DNA from 3 places in the Pelagibacterium sp. 26DY04 genome. Region 2 is predicted to be linked to each of the others. Evidence: predicted binding sites of a transcription regulator. Region 2 holds the regulator's gene; each other region holds the start of a gene.
What was found. Region 2 encodes LexA, which represses DNA repair genes until DNA is damaged. Its sites were predicted from a motif close to TGTTCNNNNTGTGTTCNG; they were not measured.
Positions count from the first base shown of each region.

Region 1: a site for LexA is predicted at 2,843-2,860, ahead of NO932_RS15085 (putative DNA modification/repair radical SAM protein). Genes of this name have one in related genera too.
Region 3: a site for LexA is predicted at 4,703-4,720, ahead of NO932_RS04485 (PA0069 family radical SAM protein). Genes of this name have one in related genera too.

Region 1 is NZ_CP101731.1:3,046,295-3,052,999, forward strand. It holds tRNA gene NO932_RS15075 (tRNA-Met) at 1-69, opposite strand, end outside; gene NO932_RS15080 (UdgX family uracil-DNA binding protein) at 130-1,602, opposite strand; gene NO932_RS15085 (putative DNA modification/repair radical SAM protein) at 1,603-2,841, opposite strand; gene NO932_RS15090 (ring-cleaving dioxygenase) at 2,993-3,946, shown strand; gene NO932_RS15095 (VWA domain-containing protein) at 3,993-5,714, opposite strand; gene NO932_RS15100 (sigma-70 family RNA polymerase sigma factor) at 5,933-6,460, opposite strand; gene NO932_RS15105 (hypothetical protein) at 6,587-6,705, shown strand, end outside.
Region 2 is NZ_CP101731.1:2,003,645-2,014,266, forward strand. It holds gene NO932_RS09770 (SurA N-terminal domain-containing protein) at 1-1,305, shown strand, start outside; gene trpE (anthranilate synthase component I) at 1,314-2,825, shown strand; gene NO932_RS09780 (aminodeoxychorismate/anthranilate synthase component II) at 2,825-3,421, shown strand; gene trpD (anthranilate phosphoribosyltransferase) at 3,442-4,455, shown strand; gene trpC (indole-3-glycerol phosphate synthase TrpC) at 4,452-5,249, shown strand; gene moaC (cyclic pyranopterin monophosphate synthase MoaC) at 5,253-5,738, shown strand; gene glp (gephyrin-like molybdotransferase Glp) at 5,735-6,925, shown strand; gene NO932_RS09805 (ribbon-helix-helix domain-containing protein) at 7,195-7,530, shown strand; gene lexA (transcriptional repressor LexA) at 7,729-8,436, shown strand; gene NO932_RS09815 (aminotransferase class I/II-fold pyridoxal phosphate-dependent enzyme) at 8,622-9,758, opposite strand; gene NO932_RS09820 (DsbA family protein) at 9,995-10,622, shown strand, end outside.
Region 3 is NZ_CP101731.1:952,534-959,238, forward strand. It holds gene NO932_RS04465 (site-specific DNA-methyltransferase) at 115-1,251, opposite strand; gene NO932_RS04470 (alpha/beta hydrolase) at 1,379-2,182, opposite strand; gene NO932_RS04475 (ribonuclease HII) at 2,399-3,040, opposite strand; gene NO932_RS04480 (nuclear transport factor 2 family protein) at 3,079-3,462, opposite strand; gene NO932_RS04485 (PA0069 family radical SAM protein) at 3,475-4,560, opposite strand; gene moaB (molybdenum cofactor biosynthesis protein B) at 4,806-5,339, opposite strand; gene NO932_RS04495 (MFS transporter) at 5,343-6,620, opposite strand.

The DNA.
Region 1 (6,705 bases), 1.0 Mb from region 2:
GAGGAGGGACTTGAACCCCCGACACGCGGATTATGATTCCGCTGCTCTAACCTGCTGAGCTACTCCGCCCCAATGGGTCGGCCATGTATGGCCGTCCGTCCACGGCAAGGGTGAACGGCACGGCGCTTATTAGGGACCGGCGGGGGCCCTGTCAAGCGCAACGCTCCCCCCTTTGATGCTTTCCATATGCTCGCGGATCGCCTCGAGGTCGCGGGCGAAAGCCACGCGTTCGTCGGCCGCCTTTGCCCGGTCCGGCATGCGCAGCAGGAACGAGGGGTGCACGGTGACGAACACCGTGGTGCCATCTTCGAGTTCGATGGGCACTCCCCGCAATTTGCCGATCGTCGCGCCCGAGCCCAGAAGGCTCTGCGCCGCCGTCGCACCCAGGGCCACGATCACCTTGGGCTTGACCAGCGCCCGCTCATGGTCGAGCCAGAACCGGCACGCCGATACCTCCCCGCCATTGGGCTTCTGGTGCAGTCTTCGCTTGCCGCGCGGCACAAATTTGAAGTGCTTGACCGCGTTGGTCACGAACACCTTCTTCCGGTCGATCCGCACTTCATCGAGCACCTGGTCGAGCAATTGCCCCGCCGGCCCGACAAAAGGATGACCTTCGATATCCTCGCGGTCGCCGGGCTGCTCGCCCACCATCATCAGCGGCGCTTCGGCCGGGCCTTCGCCGAACACGACCTGGGTCGCATTTTCATAAAGTGGACAGCGCGTGCACGTTTCCGCCGCCTTTTTCGCCTGGGTGAGCGAGGAGAACTCCACCGCCTCGTCTTCGGCGCTCTTGTGCCGTGCCGTCTGCCGCTGATGCCGGGTCGGCGGAGCGCTGGCCTTTGTTCTGATCATTTCCGCCTCCCTATGCTGAGCCGAACGGATCAGATCGGGAATGATTTCGGCCTCGGGCAGGTTGCGCCAATATTTGCGCGGCATTTCCGATGTCATGGCCGAAACCTTCAATCGCGCCGGGTTGAAGATCGAAGCGAAATAGGTGCGCCACGCGTCTTCGAGCCCGTCTTGGGCCGGCACATCCTCCTTTTTCGCCCCCTCCCCGAATATCAACTGCTCCCTGTTCCAGAAAACCGAGCGGTAAGGCGTGAGGATCGCCCATTCCATATTGGCGAACCGTTCGGCGAAAAACGGCGCAGTGCGCTCGAGCGTGAAATGCTCGGGCTCGAACCAGGCGGCAAAGCGCTCGTTGGTTTGATCGAGCGCGCGAAACCGCACAAAGGCCGTCATCTTGTGGCTGTCGCGCCTAACGGCCTTGTTGAACCGGGTGAGCAGCACGATATCGGGATCGGTCTCGATCGTTAGCAGCTTGCGTTCGTTCTGCAGCCGAAACGCGATCCGGTAGAGCAGGTCGCACCGCCCTCGATCGGCGTGGCAAAGCGCGATTTCCGCATACTCCATAAACTGGCGCGACACCCGCACCCCGGCCAGCACCCGCGGCGGCGTGAACGCCTCGCCCAAAAGCGCATCGGCGTCCCCCGCTTGCAGCCAGATGATGTCCTCGGGCGATATCCGCGCCGCCAGCAGCGGCCGCACGCAATCGCGCCACGGCGCCAGTTCATTGCGCGTCGGGACGATGACCCTGTACATTTAAAAGAGGCTCATCTGCTCGGGCTTGGGTGCCAGCCGCGCCTTGAGATCGCCCGCATCGAGCGTCGCCCCCGGCGTCCAGTCGATCGTTTCGATGAACGGCCGCACCGCCCTAAGGCTTGCGCACACCCGACCCACATCCTCCAGCCGCAGGCTATGATGCCGGCGCGCCGCAAGAATCTTCTCCACCGCCTTGAGACCCAATCCGGGCACCCGCAACAGCATCGCCTTGTCGGCCCTGTTGACGTCGACCGGAAACAGGTGCCGCGATTTCAGCGCCCAGGCGAGCTTGGGGTCGATCGTGAGGTCAAGCATGCCGCCCTCGGTCGCATTCGAGATTTCACCTACTTCAAAGCCATAGAACCGCATCAGCCAATCGGCCTGGTAGAGCCGGTGCTCGCGCATCAGCGGCGGCTTGACCAAGGGCAGCTTCGAGCTTGAATCCGGTATGGGCGAAAAGGCCGAATAATAGACGCGCTTGAGCCGATATCCCGCATAGAGCGCCGCGCTGCGGTTGAGGATGATCGCGTCGCTCGAAGCGTCCGCCCCAACGATCATCTGCGTCGATTGTCCCGCCGGCGCGAAACGATCGGGGGTGTGCCGCGCCTTGGCTTCTGGCTGCGCCGCCTCATGGGCCTGACTCACCCGCGCCATGGCCGTTCGGATTTCCCCCGGCCGCTTTTCGGGCGCAAACCGGCCCAGCCCCTGGTCGGTGGGCATTTCGATATTGGTCGAAAGCCTGTCCGCATATCGCCCCGCCGCGGCCAGCAGGTCAGGCGCCGCATTGGGAATGATCTTGAGATGGATATAGCCGGCGAATCCGTGCTCCTCGCGCAGGCTCTTTGCCACGCGCACCATCTCTTCCATGGTATAGTCGGGCGAGCGGATGATCCCCGAGGAGAGGAACAACCCTTCGATATAGTTGCGCTTGTAGAAATCGAGGGTGAGCTTTGCCACCTCCTCGACCGAAAACCGCGCCCGCTCCACATTGGAGGACGAGCGGTTGACGCAATAAACGCAGTCATAGACGCAAAAATTGGTGAGCAGCACCTTGAGCAGCGATATGCATCGCCCGTCCGGCGCATAGGCGTGGCAGATCCCGCTTCCCGGCGCCGTCGAGCCGATCCCGCCGGTCGCCTTGGCCGAACGTTTTTGCGATCCGCTCGACGCGCAGGAGGCGTCGTATTTGGCGGCGTCGGACAGAATCGCGAGTTTGCGGGTGAGGCTGAGCTGGACCATTTGTTCATGTTATGTTCTTATTTGATACACCACAAGCTCCTTCTCGAAAAATGTGATCGTTCACGGTCCCCGAATAATGAATTCGGTTTACCCCCGTTTTGCCGAACCCGCCGAGCATCTACCTTGATCGCAGCGAACACAGGAGACCATCATGGCCCTCGATCTTACCGGACTGCATCACCTCACCGCCGTCACCGCCAACGCACGTGAGAATCTACGCTTTTACACTAAGGTTCTCGGCCTGCGGCTGGTCAAGCGCACCGTCAATCAGGACGATACCACCGCCTATCACCTGTTCTACGGCGATGGCCGCGCCAGCCCCGGCTCGGATATCACCTTCTTTGATTGGCCCACGCCGCCCGAACAACGCGGCACCCATTCGATCGTGCGCACCGCCTTCCGCGTCGAGGGTGAATCCTCGCTCGCCTGGTGGAAGGAGCACCTGGACGCCAACAACGTCAAAACCTCCGATATCGCCGAGCGCGCCGGTCACATGTCGCTCGATTTCGAGGATTTCGAAGGCCAGCGCCTGCGTCTGGTCAACGATACCCGTGCGGGCGGCGCCCATCCCTGGGACAAGAGCCCCGTCCCGGCCGAGCGGCAGATCAAGGGCCTGGGCCCCATCACCATGAGCGTTCCCGATCTCGCCCGCACCGAGCCGGTGCTGACGACCGTGATGAACATGCGCAAGGTCCGCACCCATCCGGCCACCACCGGGCAGGGCGAGGTCCACGTCTTTGCCATGGGCGATGGCGGAGCGTCGGCCGAATTGCACGTCGCGGTCGAGCCCGACCTGCCCTTCGCCCGCCCCGGCGCCGGCGGCGTCCATCATGTTGCGTTCAGAACGCCCGACAAGGCCCAGTTCGACAAATGGGTAGCCCGCGCCGCCCAGGCCGGCCTGCGCACCTCGGGGGAAGTGGAGCGCTATTATTTCACCTCGCTCTATTTCCGCGAGCCCAATGGCATCCTGTTCGAAATCGCCACTGACGGCCCCGGCTTCGATGTGGACGAGCCCATGGAAACCCTGGGCGAACACCTCGCCCTGCCGCCCTTCCTCGAGCCCAAGAGGGCCCAGATCGAGGCGGGACTGAAGCCCATCGACTGACCAGCCCCAAAAGAAAAGGCCCGGGATCGCCCGGGCCTTTTCGCTTTCACTCCAGCAGGCTTTGGGCTGTTCTCACCAGCCCGATGAACTCGGCCCGCCGGCCGTTCGCGTCCTCGCCTCTCCCCTCTTGGGCCAGCGCGGCGATCTCGTCCCAATCCATCGCCGCCAGCCAATCCGATCCGCGCAGCTTTTGCCCGAACGCAGCCACTGCCGTCGCGAATGCGATATCCCCCTCCATCGCCACCTCGCCCACCGGGATCGGCGCCTCGATCAATTGCGAGGCCTCGGCGTCCGATTCCTTGTAGCGCAGCTTGAACCAGCCATATTCGCTCCCTTCCCCGCTCGGGGTCGCCTCGTTGCCATAACGCAGCGGATCGACCAGCCCGCGCGCGCCCACCGGCGTGATCTCATAGATGGCCGTCACCGTATGTCCGGCCCCGATGTCCCCTGCATCGACCGCGTCGTTGTTGAAATCCTCGCGCGCCAGGGCCCGCGTCTCATAGCCGATCAGCCGGTATTCCGAGACCATTTCGGGATTGAATTCCACCTGGATCTTGACGTCCTTTGCGATGGTCACAAGCGTGCCGCCCATCTGTTCGACCAGCACCCGCCGGGCCTCGGTGTAGCTGTCGATATAGGCGGCGTTGCCATTGCCCGCCTGGGCCAGGCTCTGCATGGTCTGGTCGTTGTAATTGCCGGTGCCGAACCCGAACACGGAGAGGAATATCCCCTCGTCGCGCTTGTCTTCGATCAGCCGCTCCAGCCCCTCGGGATCGGCTATCCCGACGTTGAAATCCCCGTCCGTCGCCAGCAGCACCCGGTTGGTGCCTCCCTCGACCATCGCCTGCTCGGCCAGCCGATAGGCCGCTTCGATCCCCTCGGCCCCCGCCGTCGATCCGCCCGGCATGAGGTTGTCGAGCGCGGCGAGGATTTCCGCCTTCTCGCTCCCCTTGGTGGGCTCCAGCACCACCCCGGCGTTCCCCGCATAGGTGACGATCGAAATCGTATCCTCGGGGCCCATCTCGTTGACGAGCATGGCAAAGGCCCGCCTGAGCAATGGCAGCTTGTCGGGCGCATCCATCGAGCCCGAAGTGTCGATCAGCAGCACGAGATTGGCCGGAGGAGCCGTCTCGAGGTCCACGCTCTCCCCTTCGATCCCGATATGCACCAGCCGGTTTTCCGGATTCCACGGCGAGTCGGTGACGCTGATCTCTGGCGCGAACGGCGCATCGTCCTGCGGGGAGGGATAATCGTAGTCGAAATAGTTGATCAGTTCCTCGACCCTGATCGCCTCGGCGGGCGGAACCTGGCCCGTCTCCAGCATGCGCCGCACATAGGCATAGGAAGCGGTATCCACGTCGATCGAAAAGGTCGAAACCGGCGTCTCGCGAACCGTATGCACCCCGCCCTCCTCGAAGCCTGCGAACCGGTCCCCCTGCTCGGGCTCGGCCAAAACCACGGGCAGTTCGGACATCTGCCTTTGCACCATGGCCGGAGCCGCCGGGGCGATTGCCGGCGCCGGCATGGGCGCCGGGGCAATCGCTGCATCGCTACTTTCCATCGGGCTTTCCGCTTCGGCGGCGGCCGGCGTTTCCACCACCTGGTCCGCCTCGCGCGCAGCCGGTTGCGCCTCGACGGACGCCGAGGAGTCCGCCCGCTCCCAAAGCTGGTCGATGGGGCTCAACGCCGTCTGGTTCATCATCGCCACGCCGAGCGGCAGCACGGCGATGGCGGCAAGTCCGGCGGCCAGTGAAACGCGCATATCCATTGTCCAATTCCCTTTAAATCTGGAAACAATGGATCTGAGACGCCCCCCCTCCGACGATCCTTGGCGGGAAGACGCATTTTTTTCATCCTCGACGCTGCTTTGCCCGTGCGCCGCATCGAAGGCCGCCATCGCCGCCGCCATCGCCGCCTCGCGCGCCGCGAGGCTGGGCGGCGGGGTCGCTGGTTTCATCGCTGATCTAAGCTTGTCGTCCATGGTCGTCATACCAACCCCTTGAGGGCCTTCTTGGCCTCATGCACATACCAGGAGACCGTTGCTTCCCTCACATCCATGATGGCGGCCGCTTCGGCGTGGCTCATGTCCTCGCCATAGACCAGCAGCACCGCATCGCGCTGCTTTTCGGGCAGGGCGCGCACCGCCCGCCAGATCTGGGTCTGGGTTGCCGCGCTTTCCTGGTCGGCCGGCGCCGCCTCGGCGCTGACCAGCTTGAGCGCGGCGATCTGCCGGCTGCGCCGCGCGCCCTGCCGCTGGCGGTCGCGCACCGCATTGAGCACGATGCGATAGAGCCAGCTCGTGAACGCGGAACGCCCGTCGAACCCTGCAATCGCCGTGGCGAGCTTGATGCAGACGTCCTGGGCCACATCCTCGGCATCGGCCCGCTCGCCGCACCATTTATAGGCCGTGCGGTAGAGAAAATCGTAGTGCTCGGCAACGAGCGCCGCGAACGCCGCCCGGTCGCCGCGAGCCGCGCGCGCTACCGTGTCGTCCGCTGCCCGTCTCTCGTCCACGCTCGCCCTTCGCCTTCACCCGCGCCTATTTGCACGTGTGACGATTGGCGCGGCAATATCCTTGGAATTTTTTCTTCGCCGAAACTATGACAGGGGCCAGACATCATTTCCCGCCAGGAGCTTGCAATGACCGAGCCCGTAAAGCCCAATTGGGGCAACCGCATCGTCCTTTTGATCTTCGGCGTCGTCGCCATCGTCACGATTGGCGCCACGATTTTCGGGACATTGAACGAATGGGACGCGGG
Region 2 (10,622 bases):
ACCATCGAATATGTCGAGCTCAATCCGGTGCTGTTCGAGGTGACCGAGGAGCCGAGCGAAGAAGAGCTGACCCAGTTCTTCGAGGAGAACCAGACGCGATTCCGGACCGTGGAAACGCGCCACGTGAGCCTCCTGCCGCTGACCGCTGAGGCACTGGCGGCCGGCGTCGAGGTCACCGAGGAAGAAATCGCCGCCGAATATGAGCGTACTGCCGGTCAATACGTTTCTCCCGAACGCCGTACCGTTCACCAACTGACGCTGCCCGACGCGGAAGCGGCGCAGGCTTTTGCCGAAGGCATCGAGGCTGGGGCATCGTTTGCCAGCGTCGTCTCTCAAACCGGAATGCAGACCGAGGTGACCGAACTGGGCACCTTTGCGCAGGGTGAAATCACCGATGCGGCCGTCGCCCAAGCCGCCTTCGGGCTCGAGGAAAACGGCTATGCCGTGATCGAGGGCGCCGAGGGACAACGGGCTATCTGGGTGAGCTCCATTCAAGAGGAAGGCCAGGCTCCGCTGGAAGATGTTCGCGGGGAGCTGGAGCAGGCGCTGCGGCTGGAAAAGGCCCAGGACCTGTTGTTGACCGCCTATGACGAGATCGAGGAAGCGCGGGCGGCGTTCCTGCCGATCGAAGATGTGGCCGAGCGCTATGGGCTTGAAGCCCACGATCTCGCGTTGACCGCTGATGGGGCCGCGCTCGCCGAAATCGAGACCTTGCCGCAAGGTTCGACCCAAACCATCGTCGATGCAGTGTTCGCGGCGTCAGCCGATACGCGCGTTACGCCCGCGATCAATCTGGGATCGAACCGGACCGTGTTTTTCTCGGTCGAGGAGATCGAACCGGCGCGCGACCAGACGCTGGATGAAGTTCGGGACGAAGCGATCGCCGCCTGGCAGGATCTTCAGACCGACATGGCGATGACGCGCGCGGCCGAAGACATGGTGGCTGCGATCGACAGCGGCAGCGACCTGTTCACGGTTGCCGCCGAAAACGGGCAGACGCCACAGACATCTTCCCCCTTCACCCGCAACACGGCCAGCGCCGGGCTTGATCCGCAAGTGGCGCAGGCTGCCTTCCAGGGCGGCGAGGGGCATGCGGGTTACGTTCCCACCCAGGATGGCGGCATGGTGGTCTTCCAGGTGACCCAGGTGACGCCGGCCTCTGCGGATGCGACTTCGCAAGTGGCCGAGGCGATGGAAACCAGCTTCGCTGACCTGATCTTCGCCAGTTTCGTCGAAGGCCTGCGCCAGGATCTGGGTGTCAGGATCAACCAGGAAGCCCTTAACCGCGTGATCGGGCTGCAATAGGCGGGATCATGTCGGACGACAGCGAGTTTACGGCCTTTGCCAAGACCTATGAGGCCGGACAGGGCCAGGTGCTCTACCGGCGCGTTGTGGCGGATCTCGAAACGCCGATCGGCACCTATCTCAAGCTCGCCGAAGGCAGGCGTTACAGCTTTCTTCTCGAATCGGTCGAGGGCGGCGCTGTGCGTGGACGCTATTCGATCATCGGGCTCGAGCCGGATCTGCTGTGGCGGGTGGTCGAGGGGCAGGCGCAAATCAACCGCTCGGCGGCAACCGACAGGGAAGCCTACGCTCCCTTGCCCGACCAGCCGCTCGATGCGCTGCGCGCGCTGATCGCCGAAAGCCAGATCGACATGCCCAGGGAACTGCCCGCCAATTCGGCGGGGGTTTTCGGATATCTGGGCTATGACATGGTGCGGTTCATGGAAGAACTGCCCGACGCCAATCCCGATACGATCGGGGTTCCCGACGCGTTGATGATGCGCCCGTCGATCCTGGCGGTTTTCGATACGCTCAAGGATGAGCTGTTTTTGTCAGCGCCGGTCTATGTGCGCGAAGGCATTAGCGCGCGGCAGGCCTATGAGGCGGCCAATGAACGGATCGAGGACGCCATAGCGCGGCTCGAACGTCCCCTTCCCCGTGGGGGCGACATCCCCGACCTCGCAAAGATCGAAGTCACCTCCAACACTTCGCGCGACGATTATTTCAAGATGGTGCGCGCGGCTCAGGACTACATCGCCGCGGGCGACATCTTTCAGGTGGTTCTCAGCCAACGGTTCTCAGCCGATTTCACGTTGCCGCCAACGGCGCTCTACCGTGCGCTGCGGCGTACCAATCCCTCGCCATTCATGTATTTCCTCGATATGGGCGATTTCGCCGTCGCGGGGTCGAGTCCCGAGATCCTGGTGAGGGTCGATCATGGGGAAGTCACGATCCGCCCGATCGCCGGCACGCGCAAGCGCGGGGCAACACCCGAACGCGACCGCGAGTTGGCAGAGGAATTGCTGGCCGACCCCAAGGAACTCTCCGAGCACCTGATGCTGCTCGACCTCGGGCGGAACGATGTGGGGCGGGTAGCGGAAATCGGTTCGGTGAAGGTCACCGACAAGTTCTTCCTCGAATACTATTCCCACGTCATGCACATCGTCTCCAACGTGGTGGGCAAGCTCGACCCCAAATACGACAATATCGACGCACTGGCGGCGGGTTTTCCGGCGGGAACGGTTTCCGGAGCGCCAAAGGTGCGGGCGATGGAAATCATCGACGAGCTCGAAGTGGCGCGGCGCGGCGTCTATGCCGGATGCGTGGGCTATTTCGGAGCCGATGGGCGGATGGACACCTGCATCGTGCTGCGCACCGCGATCCTGAAAGACGGCAAGCTCCATGTGCAGGCCGGCGCGGGGATCGTTGCAGACTCCAAGCCCGAACTCGAGCAACTCGAATGCGAGAACAAGGCGCGCGCCCTTTTCAGCGCCGCCGAGGAAGCGCTACGCTATGCTGGTCAATCGAAGGTGGGCCAGTGATGCGCGTCCTCGTCATCGATAACTACGACAGCTTCACCTACAACCTCGTCCATTATATCGGCGAGTTGGGTGCGGAGGTCGAGGTCGTGCGCAACGACAAGATCACGCTCGATGAGGTGGCCGCGCGGGTGCCCGAAGCGATCGTCATTTCTCCGGGGCCGTGCACCCCGAATGAAGCAGGCATCTGCCTGCCGCTCATTTCCCGTTTCGCCGGCGAAATCCCGATGTTCGGCGTGTGCCTGGGCCTGCAATCCATGGGACAGGCGTTCGGCGGAGAGGTGGTGCGTGCACCCGTACCCATGCACGGCAAGGTTTCCACAATCACCCATGATGGGCGTGGGGTGTTTCGCGGACTGAACAAGCAGTTCGAGGCCACGCGCTATCACTCACTGGTGGTGCGGGACGAGAATTTGCCACGCGATCTGACGGTGACGGCCCGCTCCGACGATGGGCAGATCATGGGGCTTCAGCATCGGGATTTGCCCGTGCATGGCGTGCAATTTCACCCCGAAAGCATCTCGTCGGAGAACGGGCATGCCATCTTGCAGAATTTTATCAATATCGCGCGCGACTTTAATACCGACCGCGCCGCCTGAAACCAAGCGAAAGGGACGCCATGGACATCAAGGGAGCGCTCCACCGGCTAGCGGATGGCAAGGACCTCACCGGCACCGAAATGCGCGAGGTGATGGAGATCATCATGTCGGGGGAAGCCACGCCCTCGCAGATCGGCGCATTTCTGATGGGCATGCGGGTCAAGGGCGAAACCGTGGGCGAGATCGCGGCGGCCGTTTCCATCCTGCGCGCCAAGATGGTGCCGGTCGAAGCTCCATTCGACGCCATCGATATAGTCGGCACGGGCGGGGACGGCGCGGGGACGCTCAACATTTCGACTGGGGCTTCGATCGTCGTCGCGGCGGCGGGCGTTCCGGTGGCAAAGCACGGCAATCGGGCGTTGTCGTCCAAATCGGGCTCAGCCGAGGCGTTGCAGAAACTGGGCATCAGCCTGGAGCTGTCCCCTGAGCAGATCGCGACATGCATTCGCGAAGCCGGGATCGGGTTCATGTTCGCGCCCAACCATCACCCGGCGATGCGACACGTTGGGCCGACACGCGCGGAAATGGGCGTGCGGACCATGTTCAACCTCCTCGGACCCCAAGCTAACCCTGCCGGGGTGCGGCGCTACCTTCTGGGCGTCTACGATAATGAATGGGTCGAGCCGGTGGCTGCGGCGCTATTGGCCAACCAGGCGCAGTCGGCCTGGGTGGTGCACGGCGATAGCGGTCTCGATGAACTCTCGACCACCGGCCCATCCTTTGTTTCACAGATCAAGGGTGGCAATCTCACCTCGTTCGAGGTGACGCCGGAAGAAGCTGGCCTGCCCCGCGCTTCTCTCGCCGACATCGTGGGCGGCGATCCCGAACACAACGCGGGCGAGGTGCGCAAGCTGCTCGACGGTGCCACGGGCCCCTACCGCGACATCGTCCTGCTCAACGCGGCGGCGGCATTCATCGTTTGCGATAAGGTCGAAACCCTTCGCGACGGTGTCGCGCTGGGCGCCGAGACGATCGACAGCGGCAAGGCCAAGGCCACGCTTGATAAGCTTATCGCGGTTTCGGGGGAGGCATGAGCGACATTCTTCGCAAGATAGAAGCCTATAAGCGCGAGGAGATCGCGGCGGCCAAAGCCGCCTTGCCGCTGGCTGAACTCAGCGCCATGGCGCGCGAGCAGAACGCTCCGCGAGGCTTCGTCAATGCGCTGAAAAGCAAGCGCGCCACCGGGCAATTCGGGCTGATCGCCGAGGTCAAGAAGGCCAGCCCGTCCAAGGGGCTGATCCGACCCGATTTCGATCCGCCGGCCTTGGCCAAGGCTTATGAAATCGGCGGTGCGGCGTGCCTGTCGGTTTTGACCGACACGCCTTCGTTTCAGGGACTACCGGAATTTCTTGGCGCCGCCCGCGCGGCGACGTCACTTCCCGTGCTGCGCAAGGATTTCCTGTTCGAACCGTATCAGGTCGCCGAGGCACGGGCATGGGGCGCCGATTGCATCCTCATCATCCTTGCATCGGTTGATGACACTGCGGCGCGGGTACTGCTCGAGGCCACTGCCGAATGGGGTATGGATGCGTTGGTGGAAGTGCACGATGCGCCGGAAATGGAACGCGCCCTTGAGCTAGGAGCCGAATTCGTCGGCATCAACAATCGCGATCTGCGCACCTTCGACGTATCGCTTCAGACCACCATAGAGCTTGCCGGTATGGTGCCGGACGATCGCCTGCTGGTGTCTGAAAGCGGGATCTTCACGCATGCGGATCTGCTGCAACTTCAAGCGAATGCCGGGGTCGGCTGTTTCCTCGTCGGAGAAAGCCTGATGCGGCAGAGCGACGTTGCGGCGGCGACACGCGCCCTGCTGACAGGAGATTGAGTCTTGTCCGATCGCCTCACGCATCTCGACGAGAACGGCGCCGCCCGGATCGTCGATATCTCAGGCAAGGACGAAACCGCACGACGCGCCGTAGCTAGGGCCGAGCTGCATGCAACGGATGAGATTGTCGAGGCGATCCTCGGGGGCACGCTCAAAAAGGGCGATGCCGTTGCCGTGGCCCGCGTCGCGGGGATCATGGCGGCGAAAAAGACATCCGAGTTGATCCCGCTCTGCCACCCTATTCCTGTGACCAAGATCGCTGTCGATATCGAACGCGGCGCAAAGCCTCATGTGATTGCGATAACGGCCACCGTGGAAACGGTGGGGCGTACGGGCGTGGAAATGGAAGCTCTCACTGCCGCCTCGGTGGCGGCGCTGACGCTCTACGACATGGCAAAGGCGCTCGACAAAGCCATGACCATCACCAATGTCGGCCTCATGGAAAAGAGCGGCGGGAAGTCGGGTGACTTCCGCCGGGATATGCCTTGATTTCGGTCGATGAGGCGCTGGCTCGCATTGTTTCAGGCGTTCCGGCACTGCCAGCCGAAACACTCGCGCTGCCGGAAGCTGCGGCCCGCAACCTGGCCGAGGATGTCAGGGCAAGGCTGTTCAATCCCGCATTCAATGTGAGCGCCATGGACGGATATGCCGTGCGGGCTGCGGATGTATCCCCAGGCACAGCACTCAGGATGATCGGAGCATCCCAGGCCGGAGCCGGATTTTCTGGTACGGTAGGTCGAGGCGAATGCGTACGCATCTTTACCGGCGCCCCCGTGCCCAAGGGCGCCGACGCCGTAATCATGCAGGAGGAGGCGAGAGCCGAGGGTGAGGCGATCACGTTTTCCAAACCGGTCGATCCCGGGCGCAGCATACGGTTTCGGGGTGAGGACTTCGCTGAGGGCAGTATCCTTGCCCCATCCGGTGCGCTGCTCACGCCTCAAAGGCTGGCGTTGATCGCTGCCGGCAATGTGGAGAGCGTCAACGTATCGACGCGCCCCCGAATAACCCTGCTTGCGACCGGCGACGAATTGGTGCCGCCCGGAAACCCCGTCGGGCCAGCCCAGATCGTGTCTTCCAACTCCGTTGGCCTTCGCGCGCTGTTTGAACCCCACGCGCGTGCGGTCACCGACCACGGTATCGTCGGAGATGATCCCGACGCGCTCAAGACAGTGCTCGACCATGTGTTCGCATCCGAGCCGGATGTGCTGATGACCACTGGCGGCGCCAGCGTGGGCGAACACGATCTCGTGCAGGACATGCTCAAGGCAAGCGGGGTTGATATCGACTTCTGGCGCATCGCCATGCGACCGGGCAAGCCACTGATGTTTGGACGGCGCGGCAAGACTATGGTCTTCGGCCTGCCGGGCAATCCGGTTTCGGCCTTGGTTACGGCGCGCATCTTCGTGCTGCCAGCCGTGCTTGCCATGGCAGGGTGCAGCTCCCCTGCCCCGCTCTATCTTCCTTTAGCGGACGCGTTGCCTCCCAACGGCCCCCGCCGCCACTTCATGCGTGGCCGGTTGCTCCACGATGCGGAGCATGGCAGCAGAGTCGAACCAATCCGCCAGACCGATAGCGGGCATCTCACCTCGCTGGCATCGGCCGATGCACTCATCGCCCAGGACGAGCACTGCGCCGGCAAGCGTGCTGGCGATCTGGTGCAGGTGCATCTGCTATAGGCCCTTCCCCTTCGTGCTCCCAACGACGACGTTCCAATAATCAAAACGAACTACGCGCCAAATCCAACCGCATCCGATAGGATTATCTTGGTCGTCGGCAGTAGCTATTATTACTTGGACTGCCGACTATGTTCATCCTTGTTTGCAACGCGTAAATTGTCTTACGGCGCACCACCTATTTGGAAGGGGGTAGGAGCGTGTCCGGGACCGATCAAGCACCAATCAAGAGACATGGAAGGCCGCATCTGCTACCAGAGCGCGAGACACCCATGCCCACTTCCGAGATTGCCGATTTGCTCGACGGAGCGGCGATAGACGCACTTGCTGAACCCGAATTCCGGGTGCTCTCCCTTAAGGGCGAGCGCAAGGGAATCAGACTGGAAGCCATCTTCTGGCAAGCGCTGGATCAGATCGCGGCGAACCTTGGTGTGCCTCGGAACACTCTCGTTCTCTGGATTATAAGCGCGGCGGGGCATGATCGCTCCAACGCCACGAGTGTTCTCAGGAGCGTGATCGTCGCCTACCTGCTCGACGAGTTCGAGCACCAAAAGCCTCGACGCCGCCCCCTGTCTGCCCCCGTCCCGGCCATGACTGACCCAAGATAATCTCCGCAGCACGTGGAATGGTCGCATCATCCATCGGCTTTGGCCAGAGGTCGTGGCACGCATACACATCAAGGAAGAATTGTGCGCCAGCTCTTGAGAGTCAGGCAGAAATGTTCTTGAAACACTTGCGGAACATTACCGGAACACGTATAAAAGTTCAATATTTGTTCCGATTCGACGCCGCCGAGGGGCTCGACAATGTTGACGCGCAAGCAGCACGAACTTCTGATGTTCATTCATGAGCGGATGAAGGAGAGTGGTATTCCCCCCTCCTTCGACGAAATGAAGGAAGCGCTTGATCTCAAGTCCAAGTCGGGTATCCATCGGCTGATCACCGCGCTTGAGGAGCGCGGATTTATCAGGCGCCTGCCCAATCGCGCCCGGGCGCTTGAGGTGGTCAAGCTCCCCGATTCGATGAATCCCTCGCTCGGTGGCCGCAAGGCCAAGTTTGAGCCAAGTGTTATTGAAGGGAACCTGGGCAAGGTGCCGGCCAAGCCAGTCGCAGCGAGCGCGGACAATGGAGGATCGGTGTCGATCCCCGTCATGGGACGCATCGCGGCGGGCGTGCCGATCGAAGCCATCCAAACCCATTCGCATTCGATTGCCGTTCCGCCGGAAATGCTGGGCGCCGGCGAACATTTCGCACTGGAAGTGCGCGGCGATTCGATGATCGAGGCCGGCATTTTCGACGGCGACACCGTTTTGATCCGCAAGCAGGATGCTGCCGGCAATGGCGAGATCGTCGTGGCGCTTGTCGATGACGAAGAAGCCACTCTCAAACGTTTGCGCAAGAAGGGTAATGCCGTTGCCCTGGAGGCCGCCAACCCTGCCTACGAAACCCGGATTTTTGGCCCCGACCGTGTGAAGGTGCAGGGCCGGTTGGTCGGGCTCTTGCGGCGGTATTGAGGCTTTCGGCAAAACTGGGTGCCAGATACGGTTCGCGCATCTCGCTTGATCTCAGCCGATCCCAGCCCTGCCCCAATCCCCGAGACCTACTCGAGTGGTTGAACGATTAGAAAGACGGTGAAGGAACAGGAGGCGGATACTGCGCATTGAGTTGGATCATCGGTTGCGACAAACTGAGTCACCGATTAGCTGAGAAACGCTCCCATCCGCTCCAGCGCCATTTCTATCGCTTCTCGGGTACCGGCGTAAGAGAAACGCACATATTTGTGCCCGTCGGTGCGGTCGAAATCCTGCCCCGGCGTTGCCGCCACACCGGCGTCGTCAAGCATGCGCGTGCAGAAGTCCATTGTATCGTTGGTGAAGGCCGACGCATCGACATAGGCGTAGAACGCCCCGTCGGACGGTTCGGCCAGCCCGAACCCCAATTTCTTGAGCCCCTCAGAAAGCACCAGCCGGTTTTCCTCATACTGATCGCGGCGGCGGTCGTACTCCTGTCCGGCATCGAGAGCTGCAAGTGCCGCACATTGGGAAACGCTGGAAGCTGAGATGAACAGGCTCTGTGCCATCATCTCGGCGCGGCGCACCAGATCCTCGGGCAGAACGAGCCAGCCGATGCGCCAGCCGGTCATGCAGTAATATTTCGAAAAGCTGTTGACGATCACATGCTGCTGGCTGAATTCGAGCGCGCTCGCATCTGCCCCGGCATAGTTGAGCCCGTGATAGATCTCATCGGAGATGAAGCGCACGCCAAGCCGATCGCATGTGGCGATGATCGCCTCCAGTTCATCGCGCTCCAGCACCGCCCCCGTCGGATTGGCCGGGCTCGCCACCAGCAGGCCCTCGAAGGGGCTGCGCTCGTAAGCCGCCTCGATGTCCGCAGCGGTCAGCCGCCAGCCATTGGCGGGTGAAACCGGAATCTCGACGCTCGAGAGGTTCAGCGAGGCGATGATGTTGAGATAGGCCGGATAGCCCGGCCGCGTCACCGCGATCCGCTGCCCTGGCGCAAATCCCGCAAGGAAGGTCAGGATGAACCCGCTCGACGATCCCGTCGTCACCACGATCCGTTCGGGCGAAACAGAAACCCCGTGGCGCTCGTCATAATACCGGCTGAGCCGTTCGCGCAGGGCCGGCATACCTTTGGCCGCGGTATAGCCCATGGGCCGCTCAAGACACCCGCGAACCGCATCGAGCACTGGCTGTGCCGGCTTGCCGCCCGGCTCGCCGATTTCGAGATGACACACGATTCTCCCCTCGGCTTCAAGCTTTTGCGCCCGCGCCATAAGTTCCATGGCGTAGAAGGGACGAATCAGGTTGGCGTTCATATCGTAAATCCATTGTCTTGTCGGCGCCCCAAGGCAGCCCGCACTATATCCCGCTTCTAGACAATCGCAAGTTTTAAGCACTACGTTCTGTACACATAGCCATTTCTAGCATTATATTCTATATAATAGCATATTCGTGGCATTACGTTCCATGACGCCACTTGCTTGGCATATCGCGACTGGCATCACCTGCCCCGTTACGCTAAACCCACCCGCAGCGCGATACGGAGTTCGACATGCAAAAAGCCATCAATCTCGGCCTTGCCGCTGCCATCGTCCTGTTGGGCGCCGGGCTCGCCGTCAGCCTCGCCACGCGCCCCGAACCTGGCCTGTCGTCTACCGAGGTCGAACGTCTCATTGCAGAGGCCCTGCCCGCTCAAGCGCCAGCGAACGCCGATGGCGCGGCCGATATCGACACCGCGGCCCTGGGTCCGATAATCGAAGATTATCTCATGGCCAATCCCCGTCTGCTCGAACGCATGTCGGTGGCCCTCGAAACCGAGATGCGCGCAGAGGAATCCGAGCGCGCCCGCATCGCGCTCGATGCCATGCACGATGATATCTACAACGACCCCGCCAATATCGTGCTCGGCAACCCCGAAGGTGACGTCACCCTGGTTGAAATGTTCGACTACAATTGCGGCTACTGCCGCCAGGTTGTCGCCGATGTCATGTCGCTGGTCGAGGAAGACCCCAATTTGCGCGTCATCCTCAAGGAATTCCCGATCCTCTCGCAAGGCTCGGTCGACGCCGCCCGTGTCGGCGTCCTCGTCAACGACGCCGACGTCGATTATCAGGCCTTCCACACTGCGCTTTATTCCTCGCGCGGCGCCGTGGATGGCGAATCCGCGCTTTCAGCCGCCG
Region 3 (6,705 bases), 1.1 Mb from region 2:
TCACAGGGCGGTTTTAGCCCGTCATGACTTTCGCGGTGCGGCCCGTGAGGCCAAAAAAAGCGCCCCCGGCGTGAACACCGGGGGCGAGAATGCCTGACTGATTGGAGGTCGAAATCAGGCAGAAAGCTTGAGCATCGAGGCGCGAACGCGTTCGCGCAGATCATCGATGGGAGCCAGGCGGCCCCGATCCTCGAAGTGCCAGAAGGTCCAGCCGTTGCAGGCTTCAAAACCCTGCACCAGAGCGCCGACCCGGTGGATGGAGCCACTCTTGTCGTCGCTGACCAGCGAACCATCGACACGAACCACGGCAGAATAACGCCTGCCGGCGTCGAAAAGTTTCGTGCCCGGTGCAATCAGCCCCTGTTCGATCAACGAACCGAACGGAATCCTGGGGGCGGCGCGCTTGGGCACTGTGGTTTCGATCGCATGGGAATCGTGCGGTTTAATGGCCGCAATGCGTTTCAAAGCTGCGTTTATATAGGCGTTTTCGCGTTCGATGCCGATGAACCGCCGCCCCAGTTTCTTGGCCACGGCGCCCGTCGTGCCGGTGCCGAAAAAGGGATCGAGCACCACGTCGCCGGGTTTGGTCGTTGCCATCAACACGCGATAAAGCAGCGCCTCGGGCTTTTGCGTGGGATGCACCTTTTCGTCGTTCGCGTCCTTCAAACGCTCGCCGCCGGTGCAGATCGGGAACAGCCAGTCCGACCGCATCTGCGTGTCGTCATTGGAGAGCTTGAGCGCTTCATAGTTGAAGGTCGGCCGGCTCTTCTGGCTGCGCGAGGCCCAGATCAGCGTCTCATGGGCGTTGGTGAACCGGGTGCCGCGGAAGTTCGGCATCGGGTTGGCCTTGCGCCAGACGATGTCGTTGAGCATCCAGAAGCCAAGATCTTGCAGCGCGCTGCCCACGCGGAAGATGTTGTGGTAGGATCCGATCACCCAGATCGCGCCGTCCGGCTTCAAAATCCGCCGCGCGGCGGAAAGCCATTCGCGGGTGAACTTGTCGTAGTGCGCGAAGCTTTCGAACTTGTCCCAATCATCATCGACCGCGTCGACCTTGGTCTGGTCGGGGCGGGTAAGACCCTCTTCGAGCTGGAGGTTATAGGGGGGATCGGCAAAGATCAGGTCCACCGAGGCCTCGGGCAGCGCATTCATATGCGCGATGCAGTCACCAACCAGGATCGTGTCGATGGGCAGGTGGCTCTCGAAAGCCTCTCCGACGCGCTTCCGCGCCGCTGAACCGGTACGCAACATACTGATAACCCTAACGCAAAACTAATGGAGCAGTTGTACGGCGTTAGGGTTAAGTGGCGGCTAAACGGTACGGTTAACGAGGCGTTAGCGGACCCCGGCCGGCGTGACCGACCGGGGAGGGACGGGTTCAGTTTTCTGCATCGAGGAACGGGATGACCGTCTCCGCAAGGCGCGGATCGGCGCCGATATTATAATGGGTGGCGCTGTGGATCACTGCAAAGCGGTTCGGCGTCATGCCCGATCCGTCCCAGCCGGCATCTGCCTGGCCGCCGCCTAACAGTTCGAAGAACGCCGCTGCGTGGGCGATCTTGACGGCGTCATAGTCGGCATAGACCAAAAGCGTGGGTGCGCTGATGTCGCCGACCTCGCCGGACCAATCGTAGTCATTGCCGATGAACCCGCCCATCTGCTCGAGCAGGCGCGGGAAGTTGTCCGAATCGGGCGCAACCTCCTCATAGGCCTGATAGATGGGGGAGGCCATCATGCCTTCGGCGAGTTCGGGGCCCATCGCCTGCATGCCTTCGCGGTTGTAGTCGTGCCAGCCCGAAAAGGCGTAGGGAGTCGAAACGGCTACGAGCCTGTCGACGACCTCGGGATGATCGATCGCCGTGCGTAGGGCAACGCCGGCGCCGAGCGAATAACCCATGATATCGGCCTTTTCGTGCCCGAGATATCCGATGAGTTCGGCGATGTCGGTCGCCATCGCTTCCCAGGTCATCGGCCGGTCGAAGGGCAGCGTATGGCCGTGGGCCTGCAGCTCGACGCCGATCACTTGCCGGCCCTCGGCCAGTGCGGTGAGCACCGGGCCGAAACTTTCTATCGTCATGAGCCCGCCATGGAGCAGGACGAGAGGTTCTCCCGTTCCGTAGACGGCATAATAGACCTCGACGCCATTGACCGGGGCGTAGCCGCTTTCCGTAGGCGTAGGCATTGCCTGGCCCTCCGTAGCTGATGATGGTGATTGAGCAAAAGCTGGCCCGCCAAAGGCGAGACCGGCGGCGGCGATAACGCCGAGCAGGGGCTTGAACATGGTATCCTCCTTGGAACTTGCGTGCCGATGAGGTGTCCATGCGGCCTCATCGATACCAGGACGCACAGGAGGCCTCCGTACCGACAAGAGCGCCGATTATTTCAGAGAGGGTTGCCGCTACCGGCGTGCCGCCAGCACCGGCGCAAAGCTCATGCGGTGGAGGTCGCAGGGGCCGTGGGCGGCCAAGGCTTCAAGGTGCATGGGGGTGGAGTAGCCCTTGTGCTGGGCGAAATTGTAGTGCGGCACGCCGCAATCCATCACGTGGCACATGCGGTCGCGCACCACCTTGGCGACGATAGAGGCGGCGGCGATCGAAAGACTCTTGCCATCGCCGCCGATGACGAATTGCCCGGCACAGGAAAGCCCCTCGGGAACGTCGCGGCCATCGATCAGCGCCAGGTCCGGCTTGACCGGCAGGGCATCGAGCGCGCGGCACATGGCCCAAAGGGTGGCGCCGCGAATGTTGAGCCTGTCGATCACTTCGACCGAGGCAGAACAGAAACCGACCTGCGCGCTGGCCATGATCTGCTCGAAAAGCTCTTCGCGCTTTTCTTCCGTCAGCTTCTTGGAGTCGTTCAGCCCCTCGGGGATCGCGTTCCGATCCAATACGACCGCTGCCGCGACCACCGGTCCGGCGAGGGGCCCGCGTCCCGCCTCGTCGATTCCAGCCACCATCGTGCGCCCGCCCGCAAGCGCGGCGGCTTCCAGCTCATAGCTGGGCACGTCAATGATGGTGGTCTGCGAATCAGTCTTCGGCATGCTGCTAGGGTGCCGATTTTCGTCTGGCGATAAAGCCCTCAATCGCGCCGGATGGTCACCCATTGCTTCCGCCATGCCGGCGCCTCGAAGGGTTCCGGCCAGTATTCGGTGATCCTCACGATCCGATCATCGGCACATTCGAAGATCGACACCGCAAGCGCTGTGATCTTGCCGTCCGAAATCTCCGTCTCGGTTATCGCATGCCCGCCATTGCCCAGCACCCGGCGGACCTTGAACGTCCATTTCCCATGCGCGGGATAATTGGCGTTGATGGCGATGAAATCCTCGGCCGAACCGATCACCTCGCCCGATTGTGGCCAGACGATCTCGATGCCGTCAGCAAAGAGGGCGGCGGCGAGCGACCATTCATTGGTGCCCATGCGCCACCAGAATTCCTGTGCCAGCGTCGCCGCGTCCGTCATCTCGACCTCCCGTCAGAACAGGCTCAACTGCGCCGTTTCCTTTTGCGGGTGAACGAACAGATCGGTCCGCAGCGGCGTCATCGCCTCATCGAGACCCAGCCGTGCCCGCGCCTTTTCGAAGCGTTGCTGCATGAGCACGGCATAGGGCCCTTCGCCTGTAAAGCGCGTTCCGAAGCGCGGATCGTTGTCGCGTCCGCCGCGATAGTCGCGCACCAGATTCATCACGTGCTTGACCTTGTCGGGGTAGTTCTTGAGCAGCCATTCGCGGAAGATGTCGCGCACCTCGCCCGGCAGGCGCAACAGGATCATCGACGCGGTGGAAGCCCCCTGCGCCTTGCCGGCATCGAGAATACGCTCCAGCTCATGATCGTTGACGGCCGGGATCATCGGCGCGGCCATGATCCGCGTCGGAATGCCGGATTCAGAGAGCAGCCTGATCGCCTCCAGCCGGCGCGAGGGGGTCGAGGCGCGCGGCTCCATGAAACGCGAGAGCTTGTGGTCCATGGACGTGACCGAAATCCCCACCGACACCAGCCCGAGCTTGTTGAGCTTGGTGAGGATATCGAGGTCGCGCACGATCAGCGCCGATTTAGTGACGATCGTCACCGGATGCCTTGCTTCGAGCAGCACCTTGAGCACCGAGCGCATCACCTTGTATTTGCGCTCGAGCGGCTGGTAGGGGTCGGTATTGGTGCCGATGGCGATAGGCTTGGGCTTGTAGCGCGGATTGGCCAATTCGGCCCGCAGCAATTCGGCGGCGTTCACCTTGATATAGATGTCGCGCTCGAAATCGATGCCCGCCGAATGGCCGAGATAGGCATGGGTCGGCCGCGCGAAGCAATAGGAACACCCATGCTCGCAGCCGCGATAGGGATTGATCGAGCGGTCGAACCCGATATCGGGCGAGACGTTGCGGGTGATGATCGATTTGGCGCGCTCGATATGCTCGCGCGTTTCGAAATCTTCCTCCGGCTCGGGCTCCCAGCCATCGGCGAACATCTCGCGCTTATGGACCTCGAACCGGCCGCCCTCGTTCGAGGTGGCCCCGCGGCCGCGCAGCTTTGGCGAATCCAGCATGGGCCGACTCAAAAGGTCCATGTCCCGCGTGCCGAACAACCGCCGCCGCGCTTCGCCATGTCCCGAATTCGCACCAAGATCAGCCATCGTCGCAGCTCCGCTTGCCTCATCAGGACAAGCCGAATCGCGACTTGTCCGTTCCATGAATCTTTAACGACTCTTAAGGAACAAAACAAGAACAATCGGGCGGCGGCGTTTATGGAGCGTGAGCAGCAAAAGTGATTTTCACTTTTGCGGTTCGCGAGCGCGATCGCCAAAAAAATGCCCTATTCGTTCAGCCTTGGCATCACTTCGATGAAGTTGCAGGGCACATGCCGGCTGTCGAACTGGTATTTGAGGATCGCTTCCCAGGCATCGCGGCAGGCGCCGCGCGAGCCCGGCAGGCAGAAGACGAAGGTCGTGCCGATCAGCCCCGCCGTCGCGCGCGACTGGATGGTCGAGGTGCCGATGGTGGTCGCCGAATATTGGTGGAACAGCACGGAAAATCCGTCCATGCGCTTGGTAAACAGCGGTTCGATCGCCTCGGGCGTCACGTCCCGGCCGGAAAAGCCCGTTCCGCCGGTGGTCAGAACCACATCGATCCCCTCTTGGGCGACCCACGCCTTGACCTGCGCGGCGATGGCCTCGCGGTCGTCCCTGACCACGGCGCGTTCGAAAACGCGATGTCCACAGCCTTCGATCAGTTCGGTAAGCAGCGCCCCCGACGTATCGGTTTCCAGCGTCCTTGTGTCCGACACCGCCAGCACCGCGAAGGTGACCGGAACGAAGGGGTGGCTCTCATCGATCTTGAAAGGAAACATGGCTCAACCTGCCTGTGGCGCGGGAGTGGAATCATCGATTTGCACGCCATTTTCGTCCGAACGCGGATCGAGCGCCACCGTCTCGCCGGTGACGATCCGCTCGGACGGCATGGGCTGGAACGGCGCCCGGTCTTCGGCCGGCGCCGCTTCGCGCGCCTGCATGCGCAGATAGGCGGTGACCGCGAGAAGGCCATGGAACAGCACCGGAACGGCGAACATGGCGGCGGGGCCGAACATCTGCATCATCTGCGAGGCGACGATCGGCCCCAGCATTTGGCCCGAACCCAGAACCACGAGCATGCCCGAGGCCACCTTGGCAAAGCTCCCCTCATCGGCAAAGTCGTTGGCATGGGCGACGGCGATGGCGTAAAGCGAATAGGCGGCCAGGCCATAAAGCGCGAAGAATGCGTAGAGCAGGGCGTTCTCGCCCGGATTGATGACGATGGTCAAAATCCCCGCCGTAACGCCGATCAGCGCCACGCCCATCATCACCTTGCGCCGGTCGATCCGGTCCGAAAGCCGCCCCAGCGGCACCTGGGCGATGGCGCCCGCGACGATGGCGAGACTCATGAGATAGGCAATGGCCGCCGTCGAAAACCCGCGCTCGATGCCATAGACCGGCGCCAGCGTGCCGAAGGCGCCATTGGCCATGCCGATGGAAAAGGCGGCGACGACGGCGATGGGCGAGGTCTTGTAGAGCAGCCCGACATCGAGGCTCACCGCCTGCAGCGGCGCGGGCTGTGGCGTGCGGGTCACCGCCGTGGGCAGCACCGCCCCGATATAGGCAAGCGCCGCGAGAACGAATGGGATATAACCGGCAACGCCGGTCGCCGCGATGATCATCTGCCCGGCCGTCGAGGCAAAGAGCGTGACGCTCACATAGATGGAAAAGGTCGTTCCCCGGCTCTCATTGTCTGAGACTTCGTTGAGCCAGCTTTCAACGACCATCGCCGCGCCGGCAAAGCAGAAGCCGGAGAAAATGCGCAGGAAGATCCACGCCCAGTCGTGGATGAAAATGAGATTGAGCAGGATCGTCATGCACGCGACCGCCGCCATCACCGCGTAGGAGCGGATGTGGCCCACCTGCCGCACGAGATGGGGCACCGCGATCGAACCGGAAATGAACCCGATCGACCAGCCCGTGCCGATCAGGCCCAGCGCCAATAGCGAGAACCCTTCTTCCGAACCGCGTACCGGCAGGATCAGTCCATGCATGCCGCCCGCGATCATCAGAAGGGCCGAGGACAGCAGAAGGGCTAAGATCTTGATGATTTGCGACATGGGGACCTTGATTGGCTCTCTTGATTAAGGGCGAGACTAGCGCGTCTTTTCAGCACTGCCTACCGGCCAAACGTGACGGGGCGCC